2 regions of the Flavonifractor sp. An9 genome follow, and region 2 is predicted to be linked to the other one. Evidence: riboswitches for the same ligand, from Rfam matches in the RefSeq annotation. Region 2 holds a riboswitch; the other holds the start of a gene.
The links. Region 2 has a riboswitch for lysine ahead of asd (aspartate-semialdehyde dehydrogenase). Riboswitches for the same ligand answer to the same signal wherever they lie in the genome.

Region 1 (15,023 bases), on a different contig from region 2:
GCCCTTGCGGTTCATGATGGCGTCGATGCCCACGGTGTGAGCGTCGGTGCCGGTGGAGGCGCCTACCACCACCAGCTTGCGGCCCAGCCGCTCCTTCAGGAACTCATCGGTCTCGTCCATGCTCATGGCCTCGTCGGCCACGGTCTGCACCACGATCTCGTTGTAGTTGATGGAGTGGGTGAGGGAGCCGTACACCACATAGAAGGTGAAGGCCTCGTCCAGCTTCTGGCGGAGAGCCACGTTGGGATCGGCCAGGCCCATCTTCTGAGCCATCAGCACGGCAGCCGCGGCGCCCTTGTCGTCGTCCTTAACGGGCAGGGTAAAGGAGAGCTGCACCTTGCCGTCGTTCATGGTGTCGCCATAGGGTTTCAGCCGGGTCAGGTCCAGCGTGGTGTCAAGGTCCTTATCGCGAATCTGATACAGTCCGGAACTCATTTGCCGGCACCCCCTTTCATCATGGGCTCAAGGAAGGGGTTGAAGTACCCGGCGGCCTTGGTCACAACGCCGTCCAGGCCCTTGCCGCCGTCGCGAGGACGCTTGATGTCGGCAAAGATGCCCCGCTCCAGGGTCTCGAAAATGCCCAGCTGCTCGATCTGGCCCAGCAGATCGGTAGCCTTGTGCAGCACGTCGGCGGCACGGTTCTGCATGATGCCGCCTTCCTTGAACACGATCTCGCTGCCCAGGTCGTGCATGGTGCGGAAGATGTACTGGGCATTCTGGATGGCCAGGAAACGGTCGGACAGGAAGGGAGTGTGGATGGCCTCGGTCATCATGCCCAGCAGGTGGATCTTCTGGTTGGTCAGGATGGTCACCATGTTGAACAGGGCGTCCTGAACGTGGCCGCGGAAGATGTTGCCGGTCATGAACTTGGTGGGAGGCATATACTTCAGGGGAGCGTTGGGGAAGATCTCCCGGGCCATCTCGGCCTGGGCCAGCTCATACAGGAAGCCATTCTCCACGTCGGGGTCAATCTCAAAGGCATGACCCAGACCCATCTGCTCCTCGGGCAGGCCGGCCCGCAGGGCGAAGGCCTCGTTAAGGAACTGGGAGGCCAGCACGGTGTGAGCCTCTTCCACAGCGTCGGCGGTGGTCAGGTAGTTGTCCTCGCCGGTGTTGATGACCACGCCGGCATAGGCGTTGATGGCGCGGGAGAAGGACTGGTCCACCAGGGTGCGCTGCATATTGATGTCGCGGAACAGGATGCCGTACAGAGCGTCGTTCAGCATCACGTCCAGACCCTCGAAGGCGCCCATGGCGGCGATCTCAGGCATACACAGGCCGGAGCAGTAGTTACACACGCGGATGTAACGGCCCAGCTCCTCGCCCACCTTATCCATGGCCTCACGCATCAGGCGGAAGTTCTCCTGAGTGGCGTAGGTGCCGCCGAAGCCCTCGGTGGTGGCGCCGTAAGGCACATAGTCCAGCAGGGACTGGCCGGTGGTACGGATCACGGCGATAACGTCGGCGCCCTGGCGGGCGGCGGCGGTAGCCTGCACAACGTCCTCATAGATGTTGCCGGTGGCAACGATCAGGTAGATCCAGGGGCCCTGCTTCTCGCCGCCGTGGGTGGCGATGAAGTCCTCGCGGCGCTTGCGGCGGGCGCGGATCTTGGCCAGGCTGGCCTCCACAATGGGATCCAGAGCGGCGTGGATCTCGGCCTCGCTGTGGGTGGGCAGAGCTGTCAGGTCCAGCTTGTCGTTGGCCACGTCCTCGGCGATGGCCTGGGGATCCTTACCGGTCTCCACCATGGCGTTGCCGATCCAGAAAGCGGCGCCCTGGGGCAGAGCGCCCTTGTCCATCAGGTGCTCCACAACCACGTTGGGCAGAGGCACGTCGCCGGCGTCCACACCGTCGATGCCCAGCAGGCGGCAGATGGTACGCTCCACGGCCACGGTGGTGCAGCCGTCGATGAAACGCTGGGTGTCGTCCGCCACACGGGAAGCGTGAGCGCGTGCCTGTTCCACCAGCTTAAAATCAAGGTTCAGCTTGGATTCCAACATCGATCACTTCCATTCTTTTTCAGTTCAAAACGGGGGGCAGCGGATCGCCGCGGTTGGGCGGCGATCCGCTGTATTTATCTGGATTACTCCTCGTGGTGGGAGCGCTTATGACGCTCCAGGTTGGCGGGCTCCATGGAGAGCGCCTGGCCGCGCTCCAGGCCGGCCACGCCCATGAGCTCCTTCTTCTTCTTGCCGGTGCAGTAGTCGCACTGACAATCGGTGTAGTGCTCGGGCTCGGTGTAAGTGGTGATAACGCCCTCGTAGTTGCGCAGGATGACCTTCTTGGGGGTCTGAGAGATGACGTACTGAGGCATGACGGGAGTCTTGCCGCCGCCGCCGGGGGCGTCCACCACGAAGGTGGGCACGCAGAAGCCGGAGGTGTGGCCGCGCAGGCCCTCGATGATCTCGATGCCCTTGCTGACGGGAGTACGGAAGTGCTCCAGGCCCATGGACAGGTCGCACTGATAGATGTAGTAGGGGCGCACCCGGATTCTGACCAGCTCGTTGACCAGCTTCTTCATGGTGTAGACGCAGTCGTTGATGCCGGCCAGCAGCACGCTCTGGTTGCCCAGAGGGATACCGGCGTCAGCCAGCATGGCGCAGGCCTTGGCGGACTCGGGGGTGATCTCGTTGGGATGGTTGAAGTGGGTGTTCAGCCAGATGGGATGATACTTCTTCAGCATATTGCACAGCTCGGGAGTGATACGCTGAGGCAGCACCACGGGGGTACGGGAGCCGATGCGGACGATCTCCACGTGGGGGATCTCACGCAGCTTGGCGATGATGTACTCCAGGCGCTCGTCGGAGCAGAGCAGAGCGTCGCCGCCGGAGAGCAGCACGTCACGGATGACGGGAGTGTTGCGGATGTACTCGATGGCCTGATCGACCTGATCCACGGGCAGGCCGGCGTCGTTCTGACCGGCGAAGCGGCGGCGGGTGCAGTGACGGCAGTACATGGAGCACTGGTCAGTGATCAGCAGCAGGCAGCGGTCAGGATAACGGTGGGTCAGACCGGGAGCGGGGGAGTCCTCATCCTCGTGCAGGGGGTCCAGCAGGTCGGCGGCGGACTGATGCAGCTCCTTGGCAGTGGGGACGGCCTGCAGCCGGACGGGATCGTGGGGATCGCCGGGCTGAATCAGGGACAGATAATAAGGAGTGATGGCCATGCGGAGGGTGCCGAGGCAGGCCTTAACACCTTCCTCTTCCTCGGGGGTCAGATCCACATACTTCTTCAGGTCCTCCAGAGTCTCGATGCGGTTCTTGACTTGCCAATGCCAGTCGTTCCACTGCTCGTCAGTCACATCGGGGAACAGGATCTTACGGCGGGACTCTACCATAACAAGGTCATCCTTTCTAAATCAGTGTGGGGATGTGCCATTCACAGGCGTCAGGGACCGGAAACCGGAACGGGGGGAGAAAGGGTTGGGGAGGAGAGTTTCTCCGGCAGGACCGGACCGGAATCGTCGGCCGCAGAACGATCACATCAATCAGCTCATCTGTCGATGGGACAGGTAAGTCACAAAGTAAATGGGAAATAATCTGGAAATCGGTAAAACAGGAACTTACAGGTACTTTTTCTCAAAGTAGGCCTTCAGCTGGGGATTCTCACGCAGTGCCCCACGCAATGTTCCATTGCGCGGGGGCCCCGTGATTTGACATCCTCGGGGCAACTGAATTGCCCCTGCGGGAACGCTGCGCGTTCTGCGCGCCAAAAGGCGCGGCCAGCTGGCGCTGGTGTCCGAGCTGCACAGACAGCTCAGAATATCTTACAGATATTTCTTCTCGAAGTAGGCCTTCAGCTGGGGATTCTCACGCAGCTCGGACAGGGTGATCTCGGCGTGGTCCTTGGTGTAGCCGTTGCCGACGATCATGGTGACGTCCTTGCCGCAGCCCTCGGCGCCCAGGGCGGCCTTGGCGAAATCGGTGGCCATGGAGAAGAAGTATACCACGCCGTTGTCATGGACGGGCAGGATGGCGGCCATCTCGCAGGCGGGCACGTTCACGATCAGGATGGAGACATCGTACTCCTTGCCGTTGTTGACGGCCAGGGACTTCTCCAGCACCTCGGTGGGGTTGGTGGCGGAGCCCACGATGGCGTGGTGGCACAGGTTCATGCTCTTCAGCAGGTCGGCGTCCTCCTGGCAGATGACCAGGGCAACCACGTTACCGGTGGGGCCAACGCGCTTCATGGCCTCGTAGCAGCACATCATGCCGCCCTTGCCGGCGCCGCCCAGGATGAGCACGGAGTCACCGGGCTTCACCAGCTTAGCGGTCTGGGCGGGAGCACCGGCCACGTCCAGAGCGGCCAGAGCCAGCTCCTCGCTCATGTCGTCGGGCAGCTTGGCATACAGGCCGGACTCAAACAGGATAGCCTGGGCATCCACGTCCACGCGGTCGATCTCGGGGTGGATGGCCTTGATCTTGTTGATCTTCAGGGGGGTCAGGGACAGGGAGACCAGAGAAGCGATCTTGTCGCCCACCTTCAGGTCGATCTTGCCCTGCAGATCCTCGCCGATCTCACGGACGGTGCCGATGAACATACCGCCGGAACCGGTGACGGGGTTCTGCATCTTGCCGCGCTCATTGACGATATCCAGGATCATCTGCTCGGTCTTGGCCAGGTCCTTCTCGCAGGCCTCATAGATCTGGGTGAAGGAAGCGGAGTCAATGTTCAGAGCGGAAACGTCGCACAGGATCTCATTGGAGTAGCACTCCATGGTGTTGTCGATCTTCTTGGCAGCCTGGGTCAGCAGGCCCTTGGGCTCGATGACGCGGTGAGTGCCGTACTTGTTGCCTTTCTTCTGCATAGAAAGTTCCTCCTGTTTCGTTTAATGTTTGGTTGGGGAGATATATGGTTGGGGAGATAAGTAAAACAAAGGAATGAGATCAGGCCAGGGACAGGATCTTCCGGGCCTCATCGGGAGTGGCGATCTCGCGGCCCAGCTCCTTGGCCAGGCGGACCACCTTGGCGACCAGCTCGCCGTTGGAGGCGGCCTTGTGGCCCTTCTCCAGGTAGATGTTGTCCTCGAAGCCCACGCGGACGTTGCCGCCCATCACGATGCCGGCGGCAACCATGGGCCAGGCGCCCCGGCCGATGCCGGTGACGGTCCAGGTGGAACCGGCGGGGATCTGCTTCACCAGGTAGTCCAGGTTGCCCACGGTGGCGGGGGTGCAGCCGGACACGCCCAGCACGAAGTTGAACTGCATGGGAGCGCCGGGGACCAGGCCCTTGTTGGCCATGTTCACGATGGTGTCCAGGTGGCCGATTTCGAAGCACTCATACTCGGGCTTGATGTTGTTTTCGATCATGCGCTTGCCGAAGGCACGCATGGTGGGCATATCGTTGACGAAGATGTCGTCGCCGAAGTTGCAGGTGCCGCAGTCCAGAGTGGCCATCTCGGGGCACAGCTCGGTGGGCTGGAGCCGCTCCTCAGGAGTCATGCCGGTGGCGCCGCCGGTGGAGGGGATCAAAATAACGCCGGGGCAGGCCTCCTTGATGGCGTCCAGGATCACCCGGAACCGCTCCCGGTCCTGAGTGGGGGTACCATCGTCCTCACGGACGTGGACGTGGATGACAGCGGCGCCTGCGTCAAAGGCGCTCTTAGCCTCGCGGACCATTTCCTCCACGGTATAGGGGACAGCGGGATTGTGCTCCTTGGTGACCTCTGCGCCGCAGATGGCCGCGGTAATGATAAGCTTTTCCATGACACGCCTCCTCGAAAAAATAAAGCTACCCCGCCGGCAGAAGATGTATTCCTCCGGCGAGATAGCGCTTCATGAACAAAAAAACACTACTCATGTCCGCGGGAGGGGAAACTCTCGTTCAGACACAAATAGCGCTTCATGTGACTCATGACAATCCGTAAGCGCTGGGCCCACGGCTCAGGGGGAGGGCTGTACGATTCACGTCCCCCTTCGGCGGAGCGGACATTCACAGAGTACATCGGGCTCGCCTGCCCTTATCATTGCTCTGCTACCTTGCGCTCCGCGCCTCTATCCATGCGTGTTATTTACTTTTGACAAAAACACTATAACCCAGCCGTTTTTGTTTGTCAACTATTTTTTGAAAAATTAGGCCAACAAAATTCTTCTCTACCCCACAGACTTTTGTGCGCTACAGCGGGACGGCGCTTACCAAATGGTAACCAGAACTGGAAGAAGAAAAACTCCGGCAGGCGGCGTGAACTGCCTGCCGGAGCAGGGAAAATTTACAGATCGGCCTGGAAGAGATCCATGAGAGTATCGTCCAGTTTGAGCAGACGGCAGACACGCAGGGCGTCCCGGGGACAGGGGGCTCCGGGAGGGGCGGGGAGGAGGCGGTAGTCCATCCGGCGGGCGATCCGCTTGCGGGGATCGTCCCCCTCGTCGCCCTGGATGTCCCGCACCAGACCGGCCACCTGGTAGTGGGCGGCGGCCACGTCGGACACCCCGTCGTAGTGGGTGGTCATGAGGGCCACGCAGTCCAGACTGCTCAGGTGACGCACCAGAGCACGGGCCAGGGCTGCGCCCTCCTGGGGGTTGGTGCCCCGGGCGAATTCGTCCAGAGCCACGAAGAAGAACTGGCCGTGGGTTTCCCGCAGCAGCTTGTCCAGCAGATGGACTTCCTTGCCGAAGGAGGACAGGCCGCCGGCGCCGGGGCCGCTGTCGGCCAGGATGAGCTCCACCCGGTGGAACAGGGGAAGGGTGGCGGACTGGGCAAAGACGAAGAAGCCGCACTGGCACAGAAGCAGGGAGAGCACGGTGGAGCGGAGAGACACGGTCTTGCCGCCCATGTTGGCGCCGGTGATGACGGTGCAGCCCGGTTTCAGATCCAGATCCAGCGGGGTGAACTGTTCGCCCCGCTTAGCCAGATCCTCCTCCACCTGGGGATGGCGCACCCCCCGGAGGGTGATGGATTTGTCGGCGCTGAGGGCGGGCCGGACACAGTTGTACCGCAGAGCCAGCTTGGCCTTGGCCACGATGAGATCCAGACGGCCCAGAGTCTCCATGTTGTCCAGGAAGGCCTGCTTGTAGGCCATCAGCTTGCCGGTGAGCATCCGGCGGACCTCCAGCTCCAGCTTATCCTCCTCCACCGCCAGGACACGGCGCTTTTCCATCAGGGGGCCCCGCTTGTCCTCCATGGTCATGCGGATGGCCTTCTCCAGCTTGGCCTTCTCCGCGCGCAGGGGTGCCAGGTCGTTGTGGTAGGAATTGACAACGGAGAAGGTGGGCAGACGGCGTCCCTCCGGGTCCATCAGCTCCAGGGCGTCAGCCAGGGAGGGGAAGGACAGCCCGGCCATGGGGGGCAGGGCGGCGTAGGCCTGGACCAGCTGCTCCAGGGTGACCAGGAAATGCTTGATCTCAAAGAGCTCCACCAGATCGAAGGGGGCGCCGGGGTCCCGGTCGAAAGAGCCCCGGATGTCGTGAAACAGGGGCAGGCAGCGGGTGACACCCCGCAGAGCGGCGGCGGCGTCCTTGCGCTCGGCCTCGGTGAGCCGCACCGGGCCGCAGCCGCAGCCCTCGGTCTGAGGGGCGGTGGTGCCTGCGTTCCAAAGCTCCATGGCCAGAGCCACATTGTCCAGCTCCTCCTCCAGGGCGGCCTCCTCTCCGGGGCCGTACCACCGCAGGGAACGGGCGGCTGCCTTGCCGAACGGCGACATGGGACTCAGCCGGTTCAGTACCCACTGAAACCCTGCGTTTTCCCGCAGTTCATGCGTCAGTTCCATCATGATCCTCCTTCACGTTGACCACCGGCAGGTGGATGGCCTGCCGCAGGGCGGAGATGAATTTATCCGGTTCAAAGTGCCAGCCGTAGGCAGACCAGGGATTGGCAGCCACCGCGGCGATGGTCAGCTCCCGGCGGACAGCCAGTTGGCCGCCGTTGCGCTGGAACAGCTCCAGGGCGGCCCGGCCTGCCAGCAGGTGGGTGGCGTCCTGAGTGACCAGGGTAGTGGGAGCGCCCCGGCGGGCCAGGGTTTTGAGCAGGGGGTCGGTAACCCCTCCCGACGCCCACACCGCCAGGGGGCGGCGAGGCAGCTTGTTCCACTTGGGGCTGCCGCCTTCGTCCAGGGGCAACTCCAGAGGGGTGCCGTCCAGCTCGAACAGGGCGAAGCGGTCCTCCACGCCCTCCAGGGCGGAACGCAGGCCGGCGTGCTCCGGCACTTTCCGGTCAAAGAGCCAGCAGGTGTGGGCGGTCTCCGATACCACCAGGTCCATATCCCGGTCCAGAGAGGCACCGGTACACAACAGGGCCACGCCTTCCACACCGGCGCCAGCCAGAGACTTTCGTCCGGCGGCCCCGTCGATGAGGACCCGCTGGGCCCCCAATTCCATGAAGCGAGCGGTGAGGGGGCGCAGCTGTCCGGCGGCAGAGGGACCGGCCAGCTGGACATAGCCGTCAGACAGGGTGCGGAAAATAGCCACCGGTCCCAGGGGGGTCATCACGTCGGTCAGGTCCACCACCTCCAGGGTGGCGTCGCACAGCGTGATCATGCCCCGGGCGGTGGCGAACAGATCGCCGGCTTTCAGGTACAGATCGGGCTTCTCGGTCCCGGTGACCAGGTCGGTGCGCTCTCCGTCCCGGCCCACCGAGGTGAGGGCCAGCCGCTCGTCCCCCAACTCGGCCATCAGGCGGCGCATGGCGGTGGTCTTGCCCGCGTTCTTGCACAGGCCGATCACGGTCACGGGGGAGGCATCCCCCACCAGCGGCGCTAACAGATGTTCCAAAATAGGGCCTCCCTTCCATAGGAAAATTGGGTCATTTTTGAGTTCGTCGAGGCCATTATAAGAGGCCCACATCGGTTCTGTCAATGGGGAGAAGCAGAATTCCAGCCGCCTGAAATCAGATGCGAGGAGTAGCAGAAAATGAAAAAAGCATACATCAATCATGCAGAGCCGGGGAACGGACGAAAGAAATATATAGCATAATGGCAGAATAAATGATTACTTTTTGGAATATAAAAAATAAAATTTACAAAATAACCGGGAAAAACCAAACGAGAATCATTTGACAGAAAAGAGGAACGCTTTTGTACATGAAATTTTGGAATGGAATTGATGCAAAAAAAGAAAACCGCCTGTCCGACGGAACAACCGTCAGACAGGCGGAATGCGGCGGGGGGAAAAGCTTACTGCTTGGAGAACTGGTCCTTGCCGGCGCCGCACAGGGGGCACACCCAGTCGGCGGGAACCTGCTCCCAGGAAGTGCCGGGGGCTACGCCGTTGTCGGGGTCACCCTCAGCGGGATCGTAGACATAGCCGCAGAGATCGCAGACGTACTTATCCATGTTAGAACGCTCCTTCATTTTCATCTTAAATCAAGCGGAGGATACCCGACGGGGAAACAACCTTGCCGGATTTCCTGTCCTGTGGTATGATACGCTTGTTACGCTACTATTTATAACACATCGGGGGACACTGTGAAAATTGGCAATATCACGATAAATTCGGCGCTGGCGCTGGCTCCTATGGCGGGAGTGACAGACCTGGCCTTCCGGACCATCTGCCGGGAGCTGGGGGCGGGCTATACCATTACGGAGATGGTGAGCGCCAAGGCCCTGTGCTATCAGGACAAAAAGTCGGTTCCGCTCCTTCAGCTGGGGGAGGGGGAACACCCGGCGGCGGTGCAAATCTTCGGCAGCGACCCGGCCTGTATGGAGCAGGCAGCGGGTATGGCCGCGGAGCGCTCCGGCGCCGATATCATCGACATCAATATGGGCTGCCCGGTGCCTAAAGTGGCCAATTCCGGCGACGGCTCGGGGCTGATGAAGAACCCGGAGCTGGCTGTGAAGGTGGCGGAGGCGGTGATCCGGGGCGCCGGTGGCAGGCCGGTGACGGTGAAGTTCCGTCTGGGCTGGGACAAGGGCTCCATCAACTGCGTGGAGTTTGCCAAAGCCATGGAGGAGGCCGGAGTGGCTGCCGTGGCGGTCCACGGACGGACCCGCACCCAGATGTACTCCGGCACCGCCAACTGGGACTACATCCGGGCGGTGAAGGAGACGGTTTCCATTCCGGTCATCGCCAACGGCGATGTATTTGAGCCCAAGGACGCGGTACGCATCCTCAAGTACACCGGGGCGGATATGGCCATGATTGGCCGGGGCTGCTTCGGCAATCCCTGGCTGTTCCAGCGGGCCAATGCGGCGCTGGCGGGGGAGGAGATCCCGCCTCTGCCGCCCCTGGCCCAGCGGTGCGACACGGCGGTGCGGCAGTTTGAGCTGTCGGCGGCCCAGAAGGGGGAACACATTGCCTGCCTGGAGGCCCGGAAGCACTACGCCTGGTACCTGAAGGGGGTGCCCCACGCCGGATACTATAAGGAGCAGATCAGCCATGTGTCCACCCTGGAGGATATCTACAAGGTGACAGCGGGCATCAAACGGGATTTGAAAGACGAGCCGGACCGGTAACGGCGGCGGGTACAAGATAGAGAAAGGGGTGAGAAAGGCATGAAAGCGGAATGGGAGCTGGTCCAGCGGGCCAAGCAGGGGGACGAGGAGTCCTTTGCCGCCCTGGTGGAGCAGAATCAGGGACGGATCTACAATCTGGCCTTGCGGATGACAGGCAACCCGGACGATGCCCTGGAGCTGAGTCAGGAGGCCTTTCTCAACGCCTGGAAGGGGCTGGGCAAGTTTCAGGGGGACAGCTCCTTTGCTACCTGGCTGTACCGGCTGACCAGCAATGTGTGCATTGATTTTCTCCGCCGGGAAAAGCGGCGCAGCGCCCTGTCCATGACCATCTCTCTGGATGATGAGGAGGAGGCCAGGCAGGCCGAACTGCCCGACGAGCGGTTCTCCCCCCATGTGGAAGCTGAGCGCCGGGAGCGGCAGGAGACGCTCCGGGCGGGCCTCAGCACCCTGTCGGCGGAGCACCGGCGGGTGCTCATCCTCCGGGAGCTGGAGGGGCTGTCCTACGGCGAGATCGCCCAGGTACTGTGTCTGGAGGAAGGCACGGTGAAATCCCGCATTGCCCGTGCCCGGCTGGCTCTGCGAAACTATTTGAAAAAACAGGGGAACTTTTTTGATTCGTCCACGTCTATACCATGAACAAGGGGGAACTTCCCCCAAAACGGAGAGGAGGGAACGATATGCTGAGCTGTGACGAGGCGCTGGAACTAATCAGCGCCCGGTTGGACGGACCTCTGACCCAGGAAGAGACTGCCCGGCTGGAGGAGCACCTGTCGGCGTGCCCGGCGTGCCGGACCCTTGCGGAGGATCTGAAGGAGCTCCATGAGGAATTACCCCAGCTGGCCGCTCAGCCCCCTGCCGGGCTGAAGGAGGGGGTTATGGACCAGATCCATACCTCCAAGGTCACTCCCTTCCAGAGCAAGAAGCGGCAGTGGCGCTGGCGGAGCCTGGCCTCCCTGGCGGCGGTGGCCGCCCTGGTGCTGGTGGGCGCTGGGGTTATGGACCAGTGGCGCACCGGCGGCTTCCGGGGCGGCGAGCAGGCCCCCGGCAGCATTTCCGTGGCGGTGGAGAGCAACCTGCCTGCCGGAGGCGATGAGGAGGGACCGGTGACCCGAGAGATCGTGCCCCAGCCCACCCAGGCCCAGGCAGAGAGCGGCAATCAGGAGGATCAGACTGCCGGCGGCAGCTCCGGTCAGGGGACAGACAGCCAGCAGGGCGGTCAGAGCTATTCCGGAGAGGGCAGCACAAAGACCACGGAGCCTGCTGCTGCGTCCCAGACACCTGCTGGAACTGGAGCTGAACCCTACAGCGTGACCCCGGACGACCGGGGCGTCCAGACGACCCAGGCCACCGTGAATCCCACGCTTACCCAGATCGGTCTTACCCAGACGGAAGCCCTGTACAAGCTGGCCGCCTGGCTGGGCTGGAACACCGACGAGCTGACCGTGGGTGAGGACGGGACCATGACCGGCCCCACTGCTCAGGACGGCACTACCACCAAGCTGATGTGCGCCGGACTGAACCAGGAGGGTACCGGCTGGCTGTGCCAGCTGGAGCAGGTCACCCCTGGCCCTGACGGTACCGCCAGCTGCACCGCCTACACCGTGCCGCTGGACGGCAGCGAGATCGTGCAACCGTAATTATTTTGAGAAAGCGCAGGCTGCGGGCCTGCGCTTTTTCTATTTGGATGTGACGAAACAGAGGGCTGGCGCGTAGTTCAGGTGAAAGGCCTTTTCAAACACCTGGAGAGGAGGGGTCATGTGAAGAAGGATGCCGGCGGGTTCAATGCCCGGGCGGAGGAGCTGCTGGAGCGGTACGCAGGGCTGGTTTACCGACAGGCCTTTGCCCGCACCCGCAGCAGGGAGGGGGCGGAGGACGTGTTTCAGGAGGTGTTTCTCCGCCTGGTGGCCAAGCGTCCCCAGCTGGAAACTGAGGAACACGAAAAAGCCTGGTTCTGCCGGGTGACCATCAACTGTGCCAACTCTTACTGGCGTAATCCCTTCCGCCGCCGGACCCAACCCCTGGAGGACACGGGGGAGCTGACGGCGCCGCCGCCGGAGGGAGAAAGCGAGTTGGACGCCTGCCTGGACAGGCTGTCTCCCGAGCTGCGGGTGGTGGTTCATCTCTACTACTACGAGGGGTACTCCACCCCTGAGATTGCCGGGCTGCTGGGCAAGAAGGAGTCCGCCGTGCGGATGCGCCTGATGCGGGTCCGGCGGCAGCTGTGGGACTATCTGGAAGAAGGAGGGGATTCCTGTGTTTGAGCATGACTATCGCGCCAAATTTGACGAGATTGCTCCGGACCGGGCGCTGGTGGAGGGTACCCGGGACCGGATGAGAAAAGCGTTGTCCGGGGAGAAGGCCCGGCCCCGCCGCCTTACCCGCCGGGGGCTTGTGGCGGCAGCCGCTGCCGCCGCCCTTACCGTTACCGCCCTGGCGGCGGGGCCCACCCTCTGGCAGGCCATCCAGAACGACCTGGGCAGCCGGACCTCCTATGCCACGGAGGTGGAGGCCGCCTGTGAGGATCAGGGGGTCCGGATCGAAGCGGCCCAGGCCCTGGCTGACGGCAGGATGGTGCGGGTCTATTTCACGGCTCGGGACCTGGACGGGAATCGGCTGGATGAGACCACGCAGATCAGTTGTTCCCTGATGAGGACGGACAGGGATGTCTGGCCCTACTGTCTGGAGGGCTTTGGCCCCGAGCAGTTGCCCAGGCTGACCCAGGTGGAGATGCTGGTGGACTATTCTGCCCTGAGTAAACCGATGGAAGGGGAGTGGACCATAGAAATTCCACTCCAGACAGTGGAATCTGAGTATTTTTCCATCTCCCTTGCATTGCCTGCTGATCTTGAGTCGGAGGGCTCTGTCATGGCCCAGGCCCTGGAACTCTCCCCGCTGAGCCTTACTCTGGTTTGTGATCAGGATACCATGTACCTGGAGGATGGAAAGACACTCCGCTTTATTACACTGGAGAAATTTACTCCTACGGTCGTTTTGAAGGACGGCACCGTCCTGACCCCAACGTATGCGGATGGAAACAGCTGGTGGGCCACCTGGGCCTTCGATCAGCCCATCGACCCGGAGCAGGTGGTTTCCATTACCCTCAACGGCCAGACTATCCCCGTGGACCAAAGCTGAACTGTCCCAAGGCCCCGCCCCTTCTGCGGCGGGGCCTTCCTCTGCCTTACCCGGGAGTTTGCGCGATTTTTCTAAAGTTTTAGTTGTAACTGACGGAACTTTCATGTATAATGGACAACAGCAGTTTACCATGCTGCTCCGCGATTCCAAATGTAAGGAGAGGAAACAAGTTATGAGCTATTCCGTACAAAATATCCGCAACGTCTGTCTGCTGGGACACGGTGGCAACGGAAAGACCTCCCTGGCCGAGAGTATGCTGTTTTTGACCGGTGGTACCCCCCGTCTGGGCAATCCTGCCGACGGAAACACCGTTTGTGATTATGATCCCGAAGAGACCCGCCGCCAGATTTCCATCTCCACCGCGGTGGCCCCCATTGAGTACAATGGCTGTAAGATCAACGTGCTGGACACTCCCGGCTACTTCGACTTCTCCGGTGAGGTCATGGAGGCCATGCAGGTTTCCGACGCCGCCATCATCGTCTGCTCCGCCAAGGGCGGCATGAGCGTGGGCGCCGAGAAGGCCTGGAAGCTGTGCCAGCGCCGCAATATGCCCCGTCTGCTCTACATCTCCAAGACCGACGAGGATAACTCCGATTACAACGCCGCCTTCGACACCCTGCGGGAGCGCTTTGGCAAGAACATCGCCCCCGTGGTGGCCCCCATCTGGGACGCCGACAAGAAGGTCATTGGCTTCATCGACGTGCTCCATAAGCGTGCCTTTGAGGCGGGCCCCAAGGGCGAGCGCGTGGAGATCGACGTGCCCGACGAGAAGTTGCCCGTGCTGGACGAGCTGTACGACGCCCTGAAGGAGTCCGTGGCCGAGACCAGCGAGGAGCTGATGGACAAGTATTTCTCCGGCGAGGACTTCACCTACGCCGAGATGATCCAGGGCCTGCGCCAGGGCGTCAAGGAGCTGTCCCTCTTCCCTGTGGTGTGCGGCTCCGCCATCACCGGCCTGGGCACCCGTATGCTGCTGGACATCATCGTGGAGCTGCTGCCCTCTCCCCTGGAGGGTCATCCCCTCATGGGCGAGAACGAGAAGGGCGAACTGGACGAGTTCGTGGCCTTCCCCGGCGCTCTGCCCTGCGCCTTTGTGTGGAAGACCGTGTCCGACCAGTACGGCAAGTACTCCTATGTGAAGGTGCTCTCCGGTAACCTGAAGCCCGATATGCAGGTGGTCAACGCCCGCACCGGCGCCACCGAGAAGCTGGGCCGCCTGTACGTCATGAAGGGCAAGAAGGCCGAGGAGGTCAAGGAGCTGGAGTGCGGCGACATCGGCGCCATCGGCAAGATGGACAAGGTCAAGACCGGCGACACCCTGTCCGACCCCCGCAAGGTGGTCAAGATTGAGCCCATCCCCTTCCCCGAGCCCTGCTATTCCGTGGCCATCAGCCCCAAGACCAAGGGCCAGGAGGACAAGATCGCTGCCGGTCTTACCCGCCTGAACGAAGAGGATCTCACCTTCAACTGGGTGAACAACGCCGAGACCCACCAGATGGTGGTT
Region 2 (15,023 bases):
ACCGTCCCTTGCTTCAATGTTTTCTTAATTCACCGCCCCATTGGGCGGTCCTTTTTTGCTGTTAGGAAAGGGTGGCCTGGACCAGATCGGTCATGGAGTAGAGACCAGGGGTCTCCACACCGGCAAGAAATCGGGCCGCCCGGATGGCGCCGGAGGCAAAGACCTCCCGGCTCATGGCGGAGTGGCTCAGGGTGATGACCTCATTCTCACCGGCAAAGATCACGTCGTGATCTCCCACGATGCCGCCGCCGCGAACAGAGCAGATGCCGATCTCCTCCTTGTCTCTGGCCTTGCGGACGCTGTGGCGGTTACACACATAGTCGGGCTGGTAGGGAAGAGCGGATGCCGCCGCGTCGGCCAGCATGAGGGCGGTGCCGCTGGGGGCGTCCACCTTTTTATTATGGTGTTTTTCCACGATCTCAATATCGTAGTCCGTCCCCAGAGCCGCGGTTGCCTGGCGTACCAGGGCCAGCAGCACATTGACTCCCAGGGACATATTGGCGGAGCGGAACACGGGGATGACCCGCGCCGCCTGGTCGATGGCGGCCAGCTGCTCCTCCGAGTAGCCGGTGGTAGCCAGCACTGCCGGGATGTTCCGCTGCAAACAGAAGTCCAGCAGAGCGGGCAGGGCAGCAGGGGAGGAGAAGTCGATGAGAGCGTCAGCCTGCCCCTGGAACTCAGCGGGGGAGGAGAACACGGGGAAGTCCCGGTCACCAGTCCCCAGCAGGTCAAATCCGGCGGCGATTTCCAGGTCGGGCTGGGCGGCGCACAGATGCTCCACCGCCCGGCCCATCCGGCCGTTGCAGCCGGAGAGGATCAAACGAAGCATTTCCAACATCCTTTCCCGGTGGCTCAGGCGGAGAGCAGTCCCACCTTGACCATAGACTGACGGAGGGTTTCCAGCGGTCCGTCGCTCATATCGCACAGAGGCAGGCGGAGGGAGCCGATGTCGTAGCCCGCCAGATTCATGGCAGCCTTGATGGGAATGGGGTTGACCTCCAGGAAGAGGGCGTCAATGAAGTCCATGTAGCCCAGCTGAAGGGCGGCGGCCTGGTCAAACTTGCCCTCCAGGCACAGGTGGGTCATCTGGATCATGACCTCGGGGGCGATGTTGGCTACCACCGAGATGACGCCCTTGGCGCCCAGGCTCATCATGGGGACCACCTGGTCGTCGTTGCCCGACCAGACATAGAAGTCGTCGCCGCAGATGGCCAGGGTGTGGGCCAGCAGAGAGAAGTTGCCGCTGGCCTCCTTGACGCCGTTGATGTTGGGGTGCTGGGAGAGCACCTTGTAGGTCTCGGCGGTGAAGGAAACGCCGGTGCGGGAGGGCACATTATAGAGGATAATGGGCAGATCCACCCGGTCGGCAATGTATTCGTAGTGCTTGATGAGGCCGGTCTGGGACGCCTTGTTGTAGTAGGGGGTGACGTGCAGCAGGGCGTCGGCACCGGAGTCCTGAGCGTGCTGGGACAGGTAGACGGCGGCGGAAGTATCGTTGCTGCCCGCGCCGGCAATGACCTTGACCCGGCCGTTCACCCGCTTGACACAGTATTCCACGGCGGCAATGTGCTCCCGGATGGTCAGGGTGGAACACTCTCCGGTGGTGCCGCAGACGCAGATGGCGTCCAGGCCCCGCTCGATCTGCTCGTCGATGATTTTTCCGAACTGATCGTAGTTGATGGCACCGCTGTGGTCAAAAGGGGTGATGATGGCGGAACAGGCTCCGGTAAAAACAGGCTCTCTCATAATTAGGGTTACCTCCTTGAAATGTAACCCTCCGCGCACAGAAGTTCGGCAAGAAGGACTGCGCCGCCCGCGGCGCCGCGAAGGGTATTGTGGGACAGGCAGACGAACTTATAGTCGTACTGCGTGTCGGGACGCAGACGGCCAATGCAGACCGCCATGCCGCCCTCGGTCATCCGGTCCAGCCGGGTCTGAGGACGGTCAGGCTCCTCAAAGTAGTGCAGGAACTGCTTGGGAGCGGAGGGCAGGGCCAGCTCCTGGGCACGGCCCTTGTAATTTGCCCAGATCTCTTTGATCTCCTCCATAGAGGGTTTGTTCTCAAAGCGTGCGAACACAGCGGCCATATGGCCGTTGGACGCGGGCACCCGCAGACACTGGGCGGTGATGGCGGGGGACTGGGCGTTGACGATGACCCCGTTCTCCACCTTGCCCCACAGCTTCAGGGGCTCCTGCTCGCTCTTCTCCTCCTCGCCGCCGATGTAGGGGATCACATTGTCCACCATCTCAGGCCAGGTGTCGAAGGTTTTGCCCGCGCCGGAAATAGCCTGATAGGTGCAGACCAGCACCTGGTTCAGGCCGAAGCCGCGCAGGGGGTGCAGGGCGGGAACATAGCTCTGGAGGGAGCAGTTGGACTTAACGGCAATGAACCCGCGCTCCACCCCCAGTCGCTTTCGCTGGGCCTCGATGACTTTGATATGCTCGGGATTGATCTCCGGCACCACCATGGGCACGTCGGGCGTCCAGCGGTGAGCGGAGTTGTTGGAGACCACGGGGCACTCGTGCTTGGCGTAAGCCTCCTCCAGAGCCTGAATCTCTTCCTTCTTCATATCCACGGCGGAAAAGACAAAATCCACCTGGGAGGCAATGGCCTCGATATCGGCCTGGGCGTTCATGACCACCATCTTTTTGGCCTCTTCGGGCATGGGATTCTCCAGAGCCCAGCGGGAGCCGATGGCTTCCTCATAGGTCTTGCCGGCGGAGCGGCTGCTGGCCGCAATGACAGTGAGCTGGAACCAGGGGTGATTCTCCAGCAGGGAAACAAAACGCTGGCCCACCATACCGGTGCCGCCGATGACGCCTACTTTGTATTTTTCCATGACCATACCTCCGTTGCTCAAAGTTTATTCCAACACCGGCCTGTCTCAGACCGGAAACTCATAGCGAAAAGAAAAAGAAAATCAGCAGTTTACAGAACTGCTGATTTTGTACTATAATGACAGGGACAGTGCGTCCCCGACCATACCAGACAAAAGCAGACAGCACTCCGCCGCGTGTGCGGCGACAGTCGAACGGATCTTATCCGGGCGACCAGGCAAACGCACCACCGGGAGCGTCCCTTCGGCGGCCTCCCCTTTCACGCGGTTCACCGGGCCCGGTACCCTCACCACGCTACTCTTGAAGAGCCGCGCCTCTATCCTGCAAATGTAATTTCGCTATTTAGTTTGCAAAATTGTACCACAAGTTCTGGCAAAGTGTCAACGAAAGCGAGATGGGATTTCCGCCAAATGAAAACGGGAAAGATGAAAAAAATTGTGCAGATTGCAGCCCTGGCCCTGGCCATTGCCCTTCCACTGAGCCAGGCGCCGGCCTCCGCCGCCTCGGTGGCGGTGGATCCCACCATTAAAGTGGGTATCTTTTACGGCTCCAACGCCCTGCCTGGCGCCAACCTGCTCAACGATGTGGGCAGCGGGTACCGGCTGGGCTATTATGACGACAACCGGGTGTTTCAGCAGCTGGCCGCCACCAGTGAGACCGCCATCTCGGTGGTCAAAACCCAGAATGTCTACTACGGCAAGGTGGGGACATGGAGCGGCTATTACGACACCATTACCTCCAATATCGCCGTGGGCTGCTGGCATTTGAAGCTGCCCGGCAGCTACAGCTCCTACGACGAGGCTGCCGCTGCGGCCTCCGCCTATTCCGGCGGCTTCGTGGCCTGGATCGACGGGACGTGGCAGGCAAGAGTGGGGGCCTACCTGGACAAGGAATCTGCCCAGGCCGCCCAGACCAGCCTTGGCCTTGGGGACGCCGAGGTGGTGGGCACCTCCAGCGCCGGGGTATCGGTGGTCAAGACGGGCGCCAGCCAGATCCTCTTTCAGTTTGACAGCGCCTCCAAGTGCCTGGGCATCAAGCCCGGCCTGGACGACAGCGTCAAGACCGAGACCATCTTCCGGGGCTGTACCTATTACGGCGGCTTCCAGTATCAGCGGGTGAGCGGCGGCAACCTGACGGTGAGCAACGTCATCGGCTTGGAGGACTATGTACAGGGAGTCATTGTCCGGGAGATGAGCTCCTCCTGGCCCACAGAGGCACTGAAAGCCCAGGCGGTGAGTGCCCGTACCTACGCTTACCGCAACTACACCGCCAGCAAGCACAAGAGCCAGGGCTTCGACATCTGCAACTCCACCTGCTGTCAGGTGTACTACGGTATGGACGAGGTGACGGCCAACAGCAGCAAGGCGGTGGAGGAGACTTATGGCGAATACGCCTGGTACAACGGCTCCCTCATTGAGGCGGTATACTCCTCTCACGACGGCGGCGCCACCGAGAGCGCCGTCAATGTGTGGGGGAGCAACGTGGCCTACCTCATCGGCAAGTACGACCCCTATGAAGCGTCGGTGGCCAGCAAGGTCCCCAACTACAACTGGACGGTGACCTACACCGCCCAGGAGCTCACCGACCTGCTCAATTCCAAGGGCTATACCAACTCGGGCATCGTGGACTTCAAGGTCACCAAGACCAGCCCCACCGGCAATGCCATTGAGATCACCTTCACCGACTCCTCCGGCAAGAGTTGGAGCAAGATCCGGGACGACTGCCGCACCTTCCTGGGGCTGCGGTCCATCCATTACACCGTGTCCAGCTCCGCCGGCAGCGGCTCGTCCGGCGGGGGAGGGAGCTACACGGTGAACGGAAATGGTACCCTCGGCAGCCTGGACGGGGCCTATGCCATCGACGGCAGCGGTTCCACCTCCAAGCTGAGCGGCGACGTGTACATCATTGACGGCAGCGGCCAGGTGACCCAGGCCGCGCCCTCCGGCGGCAGCGGCGGGGACAGCTCTGCTGTGTTCACCATCACCGGCTCCGGCTGGGGCCACAACGTGGGCATGAGCCAGTGGGGCGCTTATGCCATGGCCCAGCAGGGCTATACTTATCAGGATATCCTGACCTTCTACTATACTGGAATAGAGGTGCGCAAGCCATAAAGACGTCTGATTTTGACTTTTACCTGCCGGAGGAGCTGATCGCTCAGACTCCTCTGGAAAAGCGGGACTCCTCCCGGCTGCTGGTGCTGGACAAGCACACCGGCGAAACGAAGCATATGCACTTTTTCGATCTGCCTACCCTGCTGAGACCGGGAGACTGCCTGGTGCTCAACGACTCCAGGGTGCTGCCCGCCCGGCTCATCGGCCACCGGGAGCCCGGTGGGGGAGCGGTGGAGGTGCTGCTGCTCATCGACCGGGGCAATAAGACCTGGGAGTGCCTGGTGCGGCCCGGCCGTAAGATGCGTCCGGGTACGAAGGTGTCCTTCGGCGAGGGCCAGCTCACCGCCGAGGTCACCGAGGTGCTGGAGGGCGGCAACCGGCTGGTCCGCTTCGACTATGAGGGCATTTTCCTGGAAAAGCTGGAGCAGCTGGGCAAGATGCCTCTGCCTCCTTACATTAAGGCCGAGCTTAACGACCCGGAGCGGTATCAGACCGTCTACTCACGGGAGGTGGGCTCCGCCGCCGCCCCCACCGCCGGTCTCCACTTCACCAAGGAACTGCTCAAGCAGGTGGAGGACATGGGGGTGCGTCTGGCCTATGTGACCCTCCATGTGGGCCTGGGCACCTTCCGCCCGGTGAAGGAGGAGGATATCCTGGACCACGAGATGCACTCGGAGTACTGCATGATCTCCGCCGAGACCGCCGAGACCATCAACCGCACCAAGGCCGAGGGAGGCCGGGTGATCTGCGTGGGCACCACTTCCTGCCGCACCATTGAGAGCTGGGCGGCAGAGGACGGAACCCTGAAGGAGAGCGCCGGATGGACCAATATCTTCATCTATCCGGGCTACAAATTCAAGGTGCTGGACTGCCTCATCACCAACTTCCATCTGCCGGAATCCACCCTCATCATGCTGGTGTCCGCCCTGGCGGGCCGGGAGCACATCCTGGCCGCCTACAAGGAGGCGGTGGAGCAGAAATACCGCTTCTTCTCCTTCGGAGACGCCATGTTTATCTGCTGAAACAACCAAAAGGCCTGCCGTAGTAAAACGGCAGGCCTTTTTTACATCCTGCTCAGTACCTCCACGTTGCCTGCCAGACGGGGATCGGTAGGGGAGAGGGCAAGAGTTCCCGGTCATCCAAACGAGCCGCGACGTTATCGGCGGAGCCGGTGTCCAGCACCACCGGTTGAGTGATATCACAAAAATAATTATTTACCATAAAATATAGATTAAGTTATGACTATAAAAATATGGAATTTATGCGGAACTGTGATTTTGGAATGTGAAAATGGTCGAATTGTTTGTTTTTTGCTGCTTTTTGCGGACTCTGTCACAGCAATCTTTGGAAGGAAAGCAGTTTTATCTTGCCTTTTCGCACCTTTTTAGGGTACAATATTACACATATGATAGGCAAGGTATATGTTTTGTGACAGGAGGTGCAATGCGGTAAGAGTGATGAATTCCTATTGCCGGCACATTGGATCAAGAAATTGACTGTAATTTGTGCCGGAAATAGCCTTTTATAAAACTCAGAAGGAGGAATTAACGAAATGAAGAAACGATTGCTGGCAATATGTTTGGCTCTTTGCCTGATTGTGGGGTTGCTGCCCACGGCAGTGCTGGCCGCGCCTGAGGGAGGCGGAACAGGCCTTACAGCGGATGATCCCATGGTGGTGCCGGAGGAAGCGCTCACTATTTCGGGAACTGTTTTGAAAGGAATTTCACAAGAGTGGCTGAATACCAACAAACCCCAAGATGGGAGTACTCTTTATCTGAAATTAGAGGTATCCGACTCCATCACTGAACTTGGCGATGGTTATGGAGGTTTCTGTCTTCAAACCGGATACAACTTGCAGGTGGACTTTTCTACGGCAAATAACCTGAAAAAAATTAATAATCAGGCATTTATGTCTGCTACCGCGTTGAATGGCGTGTTGGATTTATCTCATACTAAGATCACCACAATTGGGAAGAGCGCCTTCAGCGGCTGCACTGGCCTGACCGGTGTGATCCTGCCCCAGACCCTCGAAGTACTGGGCACGAGTAACGGCAGTTCTGGTTCTGTGTTCAACGGTTGTACAGGCCTGGAGTTTGTACGTACCGCGGGCGGCAGTGAGACTGCCGATTTTGAGCTGCCCTCCGGGCTAACGGTAATCGGGAAGCATACGTTTAAAAGTGCATTCACCTCTTCAGCATCCATTGTAGGAAGCATTCCTGCCTCCGTTGATATTGTAGGAAGTGAGGCTTTCTATTCCTCTGCTTTTTCCCAGCTTACATTGGAGCGCGAGGTAAAGGATGGTAGCTTTACGGGCTATGCTCCAAATGCTTTTAAATATGGAAATAACGGACTGCTAATATATAAGAATGCTGAGGCAGCCACTCATGACAGCAGTTTTTCCAGCGGTTTTAACTATGCCAAGGAAGCTTTTCCGGTTACATTGCATTTTATTGACGCAGACGGAATTGAGATACGCACTGCCCAAAAGTTGTTTAATGTCTCTATCGCATATGAGCTGGATGTGGCTAGCGGGCGATGGAATAAAACCGCCGGATATGTATTGCCGGATGCCGGTTCTGCTGCTATACCAGGATATGACAACGGTTGGCAGATCGAAGGCAGCAGCAAGCTATTAACATCGACCTCTAATGTGGTAGGTACCATTAAAGATGATCTGAACGTCACGGTCACGGGAAGCACTGTGCTTTCTAAGCCCACCGTGGAATACATGGTAAATGGCAGTGTGGTTGAGGACGCCGGCTCTGGTGTGCCGGACCTTACCGTCACTGTGGACCAGGAGAACCCAGGCACTGTCGGCGTACAGGTTACCCATTCCCTGGCAACTGAGGAAGCCAAAGAAAGCGGTACCTATGTCTATTTCGAATACTGCTGGTGGGATGAGAAGGACGGCAGTGTGAACGGTCCCCGGAGTGAAACCGAACCTAAGCTCTTCTCCACGGCGACAAACTCCAGCAATTACAACAGAGTATTTACAGATAACAACGAGATCCCGATCCGCAATACCTCTGATATCCGGGCGGACGGAGATTACTATCTGGTAGAGATCTTCGGCTACTATGTTGAAAACAACGGGACGGCCAAGCGGTTTTATAAATCTGGGCATAACTTCATTGCCGGTGACAACGCAACCGACAGAAGTTATCTTATGAATGTAGATGTGGAGGATATCACCCCCATCACCATCACCCCCGCGGACATCACTATTTACACCGGCGGCGAGGGCTATACCGGTGTGGTGGACGGCGAAGGTCAAACGACAACAACTGCCAATGGTATGCCGGAGCCAGGATATTTTATCACCCTGCCCGATTGGATGAACGAGGAGTTGGGTGGCTATGCCAATGCAGAAAATCTGTCGGATAAGCTTGTGCTGACCTATGACGGTGGGAACGGCGACAAAAAAGAATGGAATCTTAGCCTATACGGCACAACTGCCCATAGTACGGATGTGGCAGGCGTCGAGGCCGCTCGCTACATCTACCGCATTGTGCCCGGCGAGGGGACTGGGAACATTCCTGTTCGCCTGAAGTTGACCGATCAGATCACAGATGAAATAATTACCAGCGATCAGTTTACGCCCAACAGCAATGAGCAGTACAAGGCGTATGATATGAGTATCTACACAGATGAAGTAACAGCTGACAAGGTCACTGCAAAGATTACGATCAACGGCCAAACATATACCTGTAAAGTTGAAGGAACAGAAGGCCAACTAGTGATCCGCGGCCTGACGAGCGAGAATATTACGACAGATATTGTCGCCGCGGAAAGCGGGTTGAACTCCTCCAATATTTCTGCCGTACTGCCGAAAGGCGGCGTTACCTACTACATCAACGGCAGCAATGTGGAGCTGTCCGATACCGACGGCGTAAAGCTGTTGGTGGATGAGGTCCTGGATGACGGTGTGCTGAAGGCATATATCCAGGAAAACATGACCGGGAAGATCCCTGCCGGAGACTATGTCTACAAGCAGCAGTACCTGGACCTGGTGGACACCAAGAACGGCAACGCATACCTGAGCCTGGGTGAAAATGAGAAGCTCAGCATTTACTGGCCGGTTCCCGACGACTTCGACACCAGCAAAGACTTCTACGTGGTGCATTTTGATGCGCTGGATCGTAATTATAATAATCTGGGCGATGAGCTTAGCAAGAACGGTCCGGATGTGCTGGATGCCGAGCTTGTAACAGTAAACGACAAGCAGTACATTCAGTTTGAGACTGGTTCCTTCTCTCCCTTTGTGCTTGTATATGAGCAAGAGATCATTAACTCCCACACCTACACCCTCCGCTACAACACCAATGGCGGCCAGCAGATCCAGTCGGAATCCAAGTCCCGCTCCTGGGTGAAGGCTTACGACGAGCTGCCGGTGCCTGTCCGGGAAGGCTACATCTTCAAGGGATGGTACCTGGACAGCGGCCTGACCAATCGCGTGGAGGAGGACGTCAAGGTGAACCGTTCCTCCGTAACGCTTTATGCCAAGTGGAGCCTGGACTCCGCGGATCCGGATAACAGCGGTGTTTCTGACTGGCTGGAGACCGAGGAGCACAGAGCCTATTTGCAGGGCTATGGAAACGGTAACTTTGGCCCCACCGACAAGATGACCCGCGCCGAGGTGGCCCAGATGTTCTACAATCTGCTGAAGGATCAGGATGTGCCGGTCACCGTCACCTTTACCGACGTGCCCGAGGATGCCTGGTACAGTGACGCAGTGTATACGCTGGCCTCTCTGGGCATCGTGGAGGGAATCGGAAACGGCAAGTTTGCCCCGGAGCGTACCATCACCCGTGCGGAGTTTACCGCCATCGCCATGCGGTTTACCAACGGCGCGCTGGAGGGAGAGAATATCTTCTCCGATGTAAGCGAGGATGAGTGGTTCTATGAGGAAGTGGTAGGCTCCATTCAGTACGGCTGGATCAACGGCTATACGGACGGGACCTTCCGGCCCTATAACAACATTGCCCGCTCCGAGGTGACGGCCATTACCAACCGGATGCTGGGCCGCTCCGCTGACGAGGCCTTCGTGGACAGTCATACGGACGAGCTTCGGCAGTTCCCCGATGTATCGAAGGATGTGTGGGGCTACTATGAGATCATGGAGGCCACCAACACCCACGATTATACCAAGGACACCGACGGTGAAACCTGGGCTGACCTTGGCTGAATAGCTTAAATCCATTGCGATAACAGAATAGTAGTCAAAGAACTCCCGCGGAGAATAAATCTCTGCGGGAGTTCTTTTAGTCTGTGTACCACATTGTGTGCCAAAACTACAAAGTATATATTGCGATTTTGGCGGTATAGTGCTATAATTTCCATATATATGAAGAATGGGAAGGTATTTCTTTTAGGGCCATTACGAGGAAAGCGTGATTTTGTGATAGGGGGTGATGGACTGCAAGAAGCGCTGGGATCCTATTGTACGAGAATGGGGTTTGATATGCTGTTGGAACAGTGGGACGCCCGGCGCAATCTGCCATTGACCCCTGCTCACATTTCCTACATCAGCAAGCAAAAAGTCTGGCGGCGGTGTGATAAGGGCCATACGTGGCAGGCATCCGTTGCCTCCCGCACCTCGGGAGGCAACGGATGCCCGGTGCGAAGCGGAAAAAATGATCTGGGCAGCCATTCCCCCACCTGGCCGCCCAGTGGCATACAGAGAAAAACGGATCTCTGACGCCCCGGCAGGTTCTGCCCGGCAGCCACCGGATGGTGTGGTGGTGGTGTGAGCGGGGGCACGAATGGCAGGCCCAGGTCAAATACAGGGTGGAGGGCTGTGGTTGTCCGGTGTGCGCCAATCGGGAAATTCACCCCGATGAGAACGACTTTGCCACCTTATTCCCGCGCTAAATTCATCAGCTATGAGAAGATCATGCAAATTGGATTTGATGTCTGCCGGTATTACGCCAATTATTGGTCCGTTTATGGGCTACATGGAGATATCGATCATTTGCATCTCCATTTTGCGGTCAACACGGTCTCCTACTAAAGATGGGAAGATGTACGCTGAGGGGATTCCGACTGGCATTGCCTGAGAGGGAATATTCAAGGGTTGATGCCCAGTGGTATGTGGACCTCAGGGTTTTAGGTAAAATAAACTGTAATATTTAAGAATAAAAGGATTGAATTACCGGTTCTGAAGTGGTAAAATAGTTAAAAATCATAATATGAAAAGTTAATATTTTGTGCAATATATATGAGAGCAAGCTTTTCCCGTAAAAACTAGCAAAAAAATTTGGAACACCACAACAAATAAACTGGGGGCGATAATTCTCTTATTTGGTACAGTATTCACAAATTAGGAAAGGAGAATGGAAATGAGTAGTACACGAAGGAAGCTATGGAAACAAATGGGGAGCATCTTGCTGACGCTGGTCATGCTCCTTGGTCTGCTGCCAGTTTCAGTGATGGCAGCTGGAGCAACCATAGGAATCTATCATAGTTTGTATGAATATAATCCGCAGACTCAGGAATATGTTGCACCATCTTCTTCATATCAGGAGTGTAAGGCTCTATCAAGTGCAATAAGTGCCTATATTGGGTCTGCTAAAGAATCTTGCGATGAGACTACTTACCAGATCAAGATTCCTTCTGCAAAAAAAGAAACGCCTGATGTGACCAAGGATGAAACCGGCAGGCCTCAGATGACATACACCTATCAGGGTACGACGTATACATGGATATGTCTCGGCTACATTACAAAGCGCTTCGATGAGTCAAGTAATATGTCTTGGCATATGTGGACAGAGGAGGAGTTGCGAAACGGATACGGGCAAACAGTAACATTGGGTGAATCCACCACTCCGTCTGTTACTTACATTTGGGCGTCACCTGATAGACTTGAGGAAAATGCACCGTCAGAATATGAGAAGATCACCTATACATTTGATTTCTTTAAGCCGGTGCGCGAGGATAAGGCTGTTACGATCCAACCCTCTGAGAATGATAAGATCAACATTCCAAAAAGCGTTGACTGGGAGAATTCGGAGATTAAGCTTTGGGGTACGTCCAAGAGCATTTATTCTATCTCCTCTTATTTCCAAGAGGCCATTTATAATGGAGAAATGACGGATTTGACCAACCGACTTACGGATGGAACGATCAGTATCACCTGGCCAAAGGGCTATTATTTTGGAAATATACAGGATCATCTTATTGAAGCCCTTGAACGGGACGGAGAAGAATTCAATTATCTATACATATCTGTTACTAATGGGTTGTACGAATGGTATGGACAGGTAAACAGTTGGTGGGACTATATTTCCGATAGTGGAACTGCGGAAATGACGTACTACGGCGATGGGTTCGACGAAGATACGACATTTTATTCGAATATCTCTGATGAAATTCAGAAATATTTAGCGCAACCCGGCTATGTACTTCTGAACGTTTATGGAGACCACATACTAACGGAAAGTTCCGGCTGGTCAGAAAATGAGTTCAATGAAGTAAGCAGGGATAACATCACCTTTTCCGGAGATCTCTAGGAAGACGAGCATATTCTTAAGAAGGATGACCCATGGACGATTACTATTCCTGCCCCTACAGCAACATCCACAGGCGAAAATGGTGAGGTGTACCTGGATTACACCGATGGAACCATTCGCTGGCAATGTGTCGGAGTACAATATGAGAAAGCTGGCCAGGTAATCAATATAAATCATACGGATTGGAGAACCCAGCCCCAAATCACTTTTAATAATACGGATGAAATGGGAAGGTATCCTTTTATTCTCTACATTTGGGAAGAAGTAAACTGGAATGAGCCTCCTACAATGTATGATGTGGAGTATGAGTTCCAGCTGCCGGACGAATTATCAACAGTCTCGGGCCGAAGAGTTTTTCCTATAAAACATTACGACGATAACTGGGGAAGCTATGATGCGTGGGATTTGCTCGATGGCGATAACGACTTTCAAGCAGATGAATTGCAGAGGATGCAAAATGAAATCAAGGCATCGGATGTCACAGTTCGGGAAGGTACCACGCTGGTTATTCTAGCAAACGCACCGGATAATCACAGCGGCTATCAAGATTTCCGCGACTTCCTGGCATTCAACAATAATGAACAAATTTACTATGAGTTTGCTGGCTGGGAGGATGAGACGGGAGTTGTCCACCAGATCGGAGAATCGGTAAAGGTAGACGAGTTGAGTGATGATACAGACACCACCATTACGCTCAAAGCAAAATGGACGAAAATTGAATCAATCAGTGAGGAGATGTATCAAGAAGCGGCCGATACATTGCGCCTTCAGGTATTAGGTTCGGACAGCAGCTTTGCTTCTCCTGTCTTGGTTACCCAGTGGACGGATACGAATCCAAATGAAGGGGCAAACAATAAGCTGACCGGCAATCCTGTGATTTTGAATGAGGATGACACCCTTTACTATAAGATGTCTGCCAAGCTAAATAGCGGTCTTTTTGGTTCGTCAGATTCTCAACATATCACAAAAGGAGACTGTGTAGAGCTTACCTTCTCCCTGGATGTGGATCCGAATCTGGAATTTGCCGACAGCTCCCAGATGACGATCACCTATAACAACCCCAATCTGGAGCTGGTAAGCACCAATTTCGGCAGTGTTTCTGGGCCAGACGCAGACAATAATTACGTGGTCACTGTCCATGAGGGCTCTTTGCCCACAAACACTGATGGCGGATTGCATCTGACGTTTACCGTAAAGATAATCAACCAGTCAGAGACTCAGTTTAATCAGCAGGCAGGCGACCCGATGGAGTTTTCCGGCTTTGCATTCAAACTGAAAGACGGAGTTAAAACGGATGGTCTGGTTATTGAGTCGACGGCCAATGTGACTGGTCACATGGATCTTGATAAGATCAGTAACGCGGGTTATCATCACCGTTTCCGTTATTATCACGTTAGAAGTTTTCTTCAGGGTGATGAGGCACAAGCACTCTTTGGTGGAGCAACAGACCCCACCGCTTTTGTCCATGCGATGCAGTTTATAGACAGAAAATTGGCAAACTACGATCTGAGCCAAGATAAGATGTCTCCCGTGAAGGCAAATACAGTCACAGCTTTTGGCTCAGCTTTAATTATCACGCCTGCCGACATCACCATCTACATGGGCGGCGACGGAGGATACGATGCCGTGGTAGGCACGGATGGCGAGATTGCGTCTTCCACCAATTCTCTGCCTCACCCTCTCTTTACCATTGATGCACCCGATGGCGTTAATCCCGAAGGCCTGACCTTTACCAACGGCAAGACGGGAGAAGAAGAAAAAACCTGGAAGCTGGTCTGTGCCAATCCGGATAGCACCGGCACAAAATATTATTATTTCCAAGAGGGAGATGGACAGGACAAGGTCCGTGTCACCTACACCGATGGGAATGGCACAGAACATATCAGCGATGCGTTTGATCCTTCTACAGTTCATGATGTATACACTACCTATACCATCGCCCTCTATCCTGGTGACAACGATATAAACACCATTACCGCAAAGGATAAAACGAACAGAGTATATTTAATTTCTGCCAATACCGGCACCCTGACCGTCCGCGCGGTGGAGGACAGCGATCCCACCAGCGCCGTCCAAAATGATGCGCCTAAAAAAGCTGTTGCAGCTGGATCTGCTGTGGCTGTGGAGCCGGAAGGCGGCACCACCTATACCCTGAATAACACCGGTGTGCCTCTGCCTGAAATTGCCAGCGATTCCAATCCCGATGGGTCCAGACCCTCTCTGTTGTTCGATAGCATCATTGAGGATGAAGGCTCTACCGCCCGCACCGACGCTTTGGAGGACAAGGTGGATGAAAAGCTGGGTGAGGTTGGCAGCAACACCACCCGCCACTATGAGATCAAGTATCTGGACCTGGTGGACGCTAACAACGGCAACGCCTGGATTACCTCCAGCGCAGGCACCGATATCTACTGGGGCTATCCTGAAGGGACCGATAAGAACACCACCTTCTATGTGCTGCACTTTGAGGACCTCCACCGCGATGGCAACAATTCCGGTTATGATGTAAGCGATATCGAGTCCTGCACGGTAACGCAGTTGACTGCCAAAGATGATGCCCTTGAAC

Region 1: linked by a shared signal. The riboswitch ahead of B5G40_RS08170 (3-keto-5-aminohexanoate cleavage protein) and the one ahead of asd (aspartate-semialdehyde dehydrogenase) in region 2 are both predicted to bind lysine.

What each region holds. Positions count from the first base shown of each region.
Region 1 covers NZ_NFHC01000010.1:17,823-32,845, reverse strand. Annotated here, with positions in the region: gene B5G40_RS08190 (OAM dimerization domain-containing protein) at 1-435, opposite strand, end outside; gene B5G40_RS08185 (lysine 5,6-aminomutase subunit alpha) at 432-2,000, opposite strand; gene ablA (lysine 2,3-aminomutase) at 2,084-3,337, opposite strand; gene B5G40_RS08175 (L-erythro-3,5-diaminohexanoate dehydrogenase) at 3,767-4,807, opposite strand; gene B5G40_RS08170 (3-keto-5-aminohexanoate cleavage protein) at 4,887-5,705, opposite strand; lysine riboswitch at 5,827-6,004, opposite strand; gene B5G40_RS08165 (MutS-related protein) at 6,209-7,705, opposite strand; gene B5G40_RS08160 (hypothetical protein) at 7,689-8,705, opposite strand; gene rd (rubredoxin) at 9,107-9,265, opposite strand; gene dusB (tRNA dihydrouridine synthase DusB) at 9,398-10,384, shown strand; gene B5G40_RS08145 (RNA polymerase sigma factor) at 10,424-11,020, shown strand; gene B5G40_RS08140 (anti-sigma factor family protein) at 11,062-12,021, shown strand; gene B5G40_RS08135 (RNA polymerase sigma factor) at 12,142-12,645, shown strand; gene B5G40_RS08130 (DUF4179 domain-containing protein) at 12,638-13,519, shown strand; gene B5G40_RS08125 (elongation factor G) at 13,692-15,023, shown strand, end outside.
Region 2 covers NZ_NFHC01000002.1:241,236-256,258, reverse strand. Annotated here, with positions in the region: gene dapB (4-hydroxy-tetrahydrodipicolinate reductase) at 62-829, opposite strand; gene dapA (4-hydroxy-tetrahydrodipicolinate synthase) at 853-1,746, opposite strand; gene asd (aspartate-semialdehyde dehydrogenase) at 1,755-2,840, opposite strand; lysine riboswitch at 2,993-3,165, opposite strand; gene B5G40_RS03045 (SpoIID/LytB domain-containing protein) at 3,264-4,949, shown strand; gene queA (tRNA preQ1(34) S-adenosylmethionine ribosyltransferase-isomerase QueA) at 4,946-5,971, shown strand; gene B5G40_RS03035 (S-layer homology domain-containing protein) at 7,438-10,134, shown strand; gene B5G40_RS17265 (zinc-ribbon domain-containing protein) at 10,294-10,647, shown strand; gene B5G40_RS17260 (zinc-ribbon domain-containing protein) at 10,608-10,820, shown strand; gene B5G40_RS03025 (hypothetical protein) at 11,288-12,457, shown strand; gene B5G40_RS03020 (S-layer homology domain-containing protein) at 12,545-15,023, shown strand, end outside.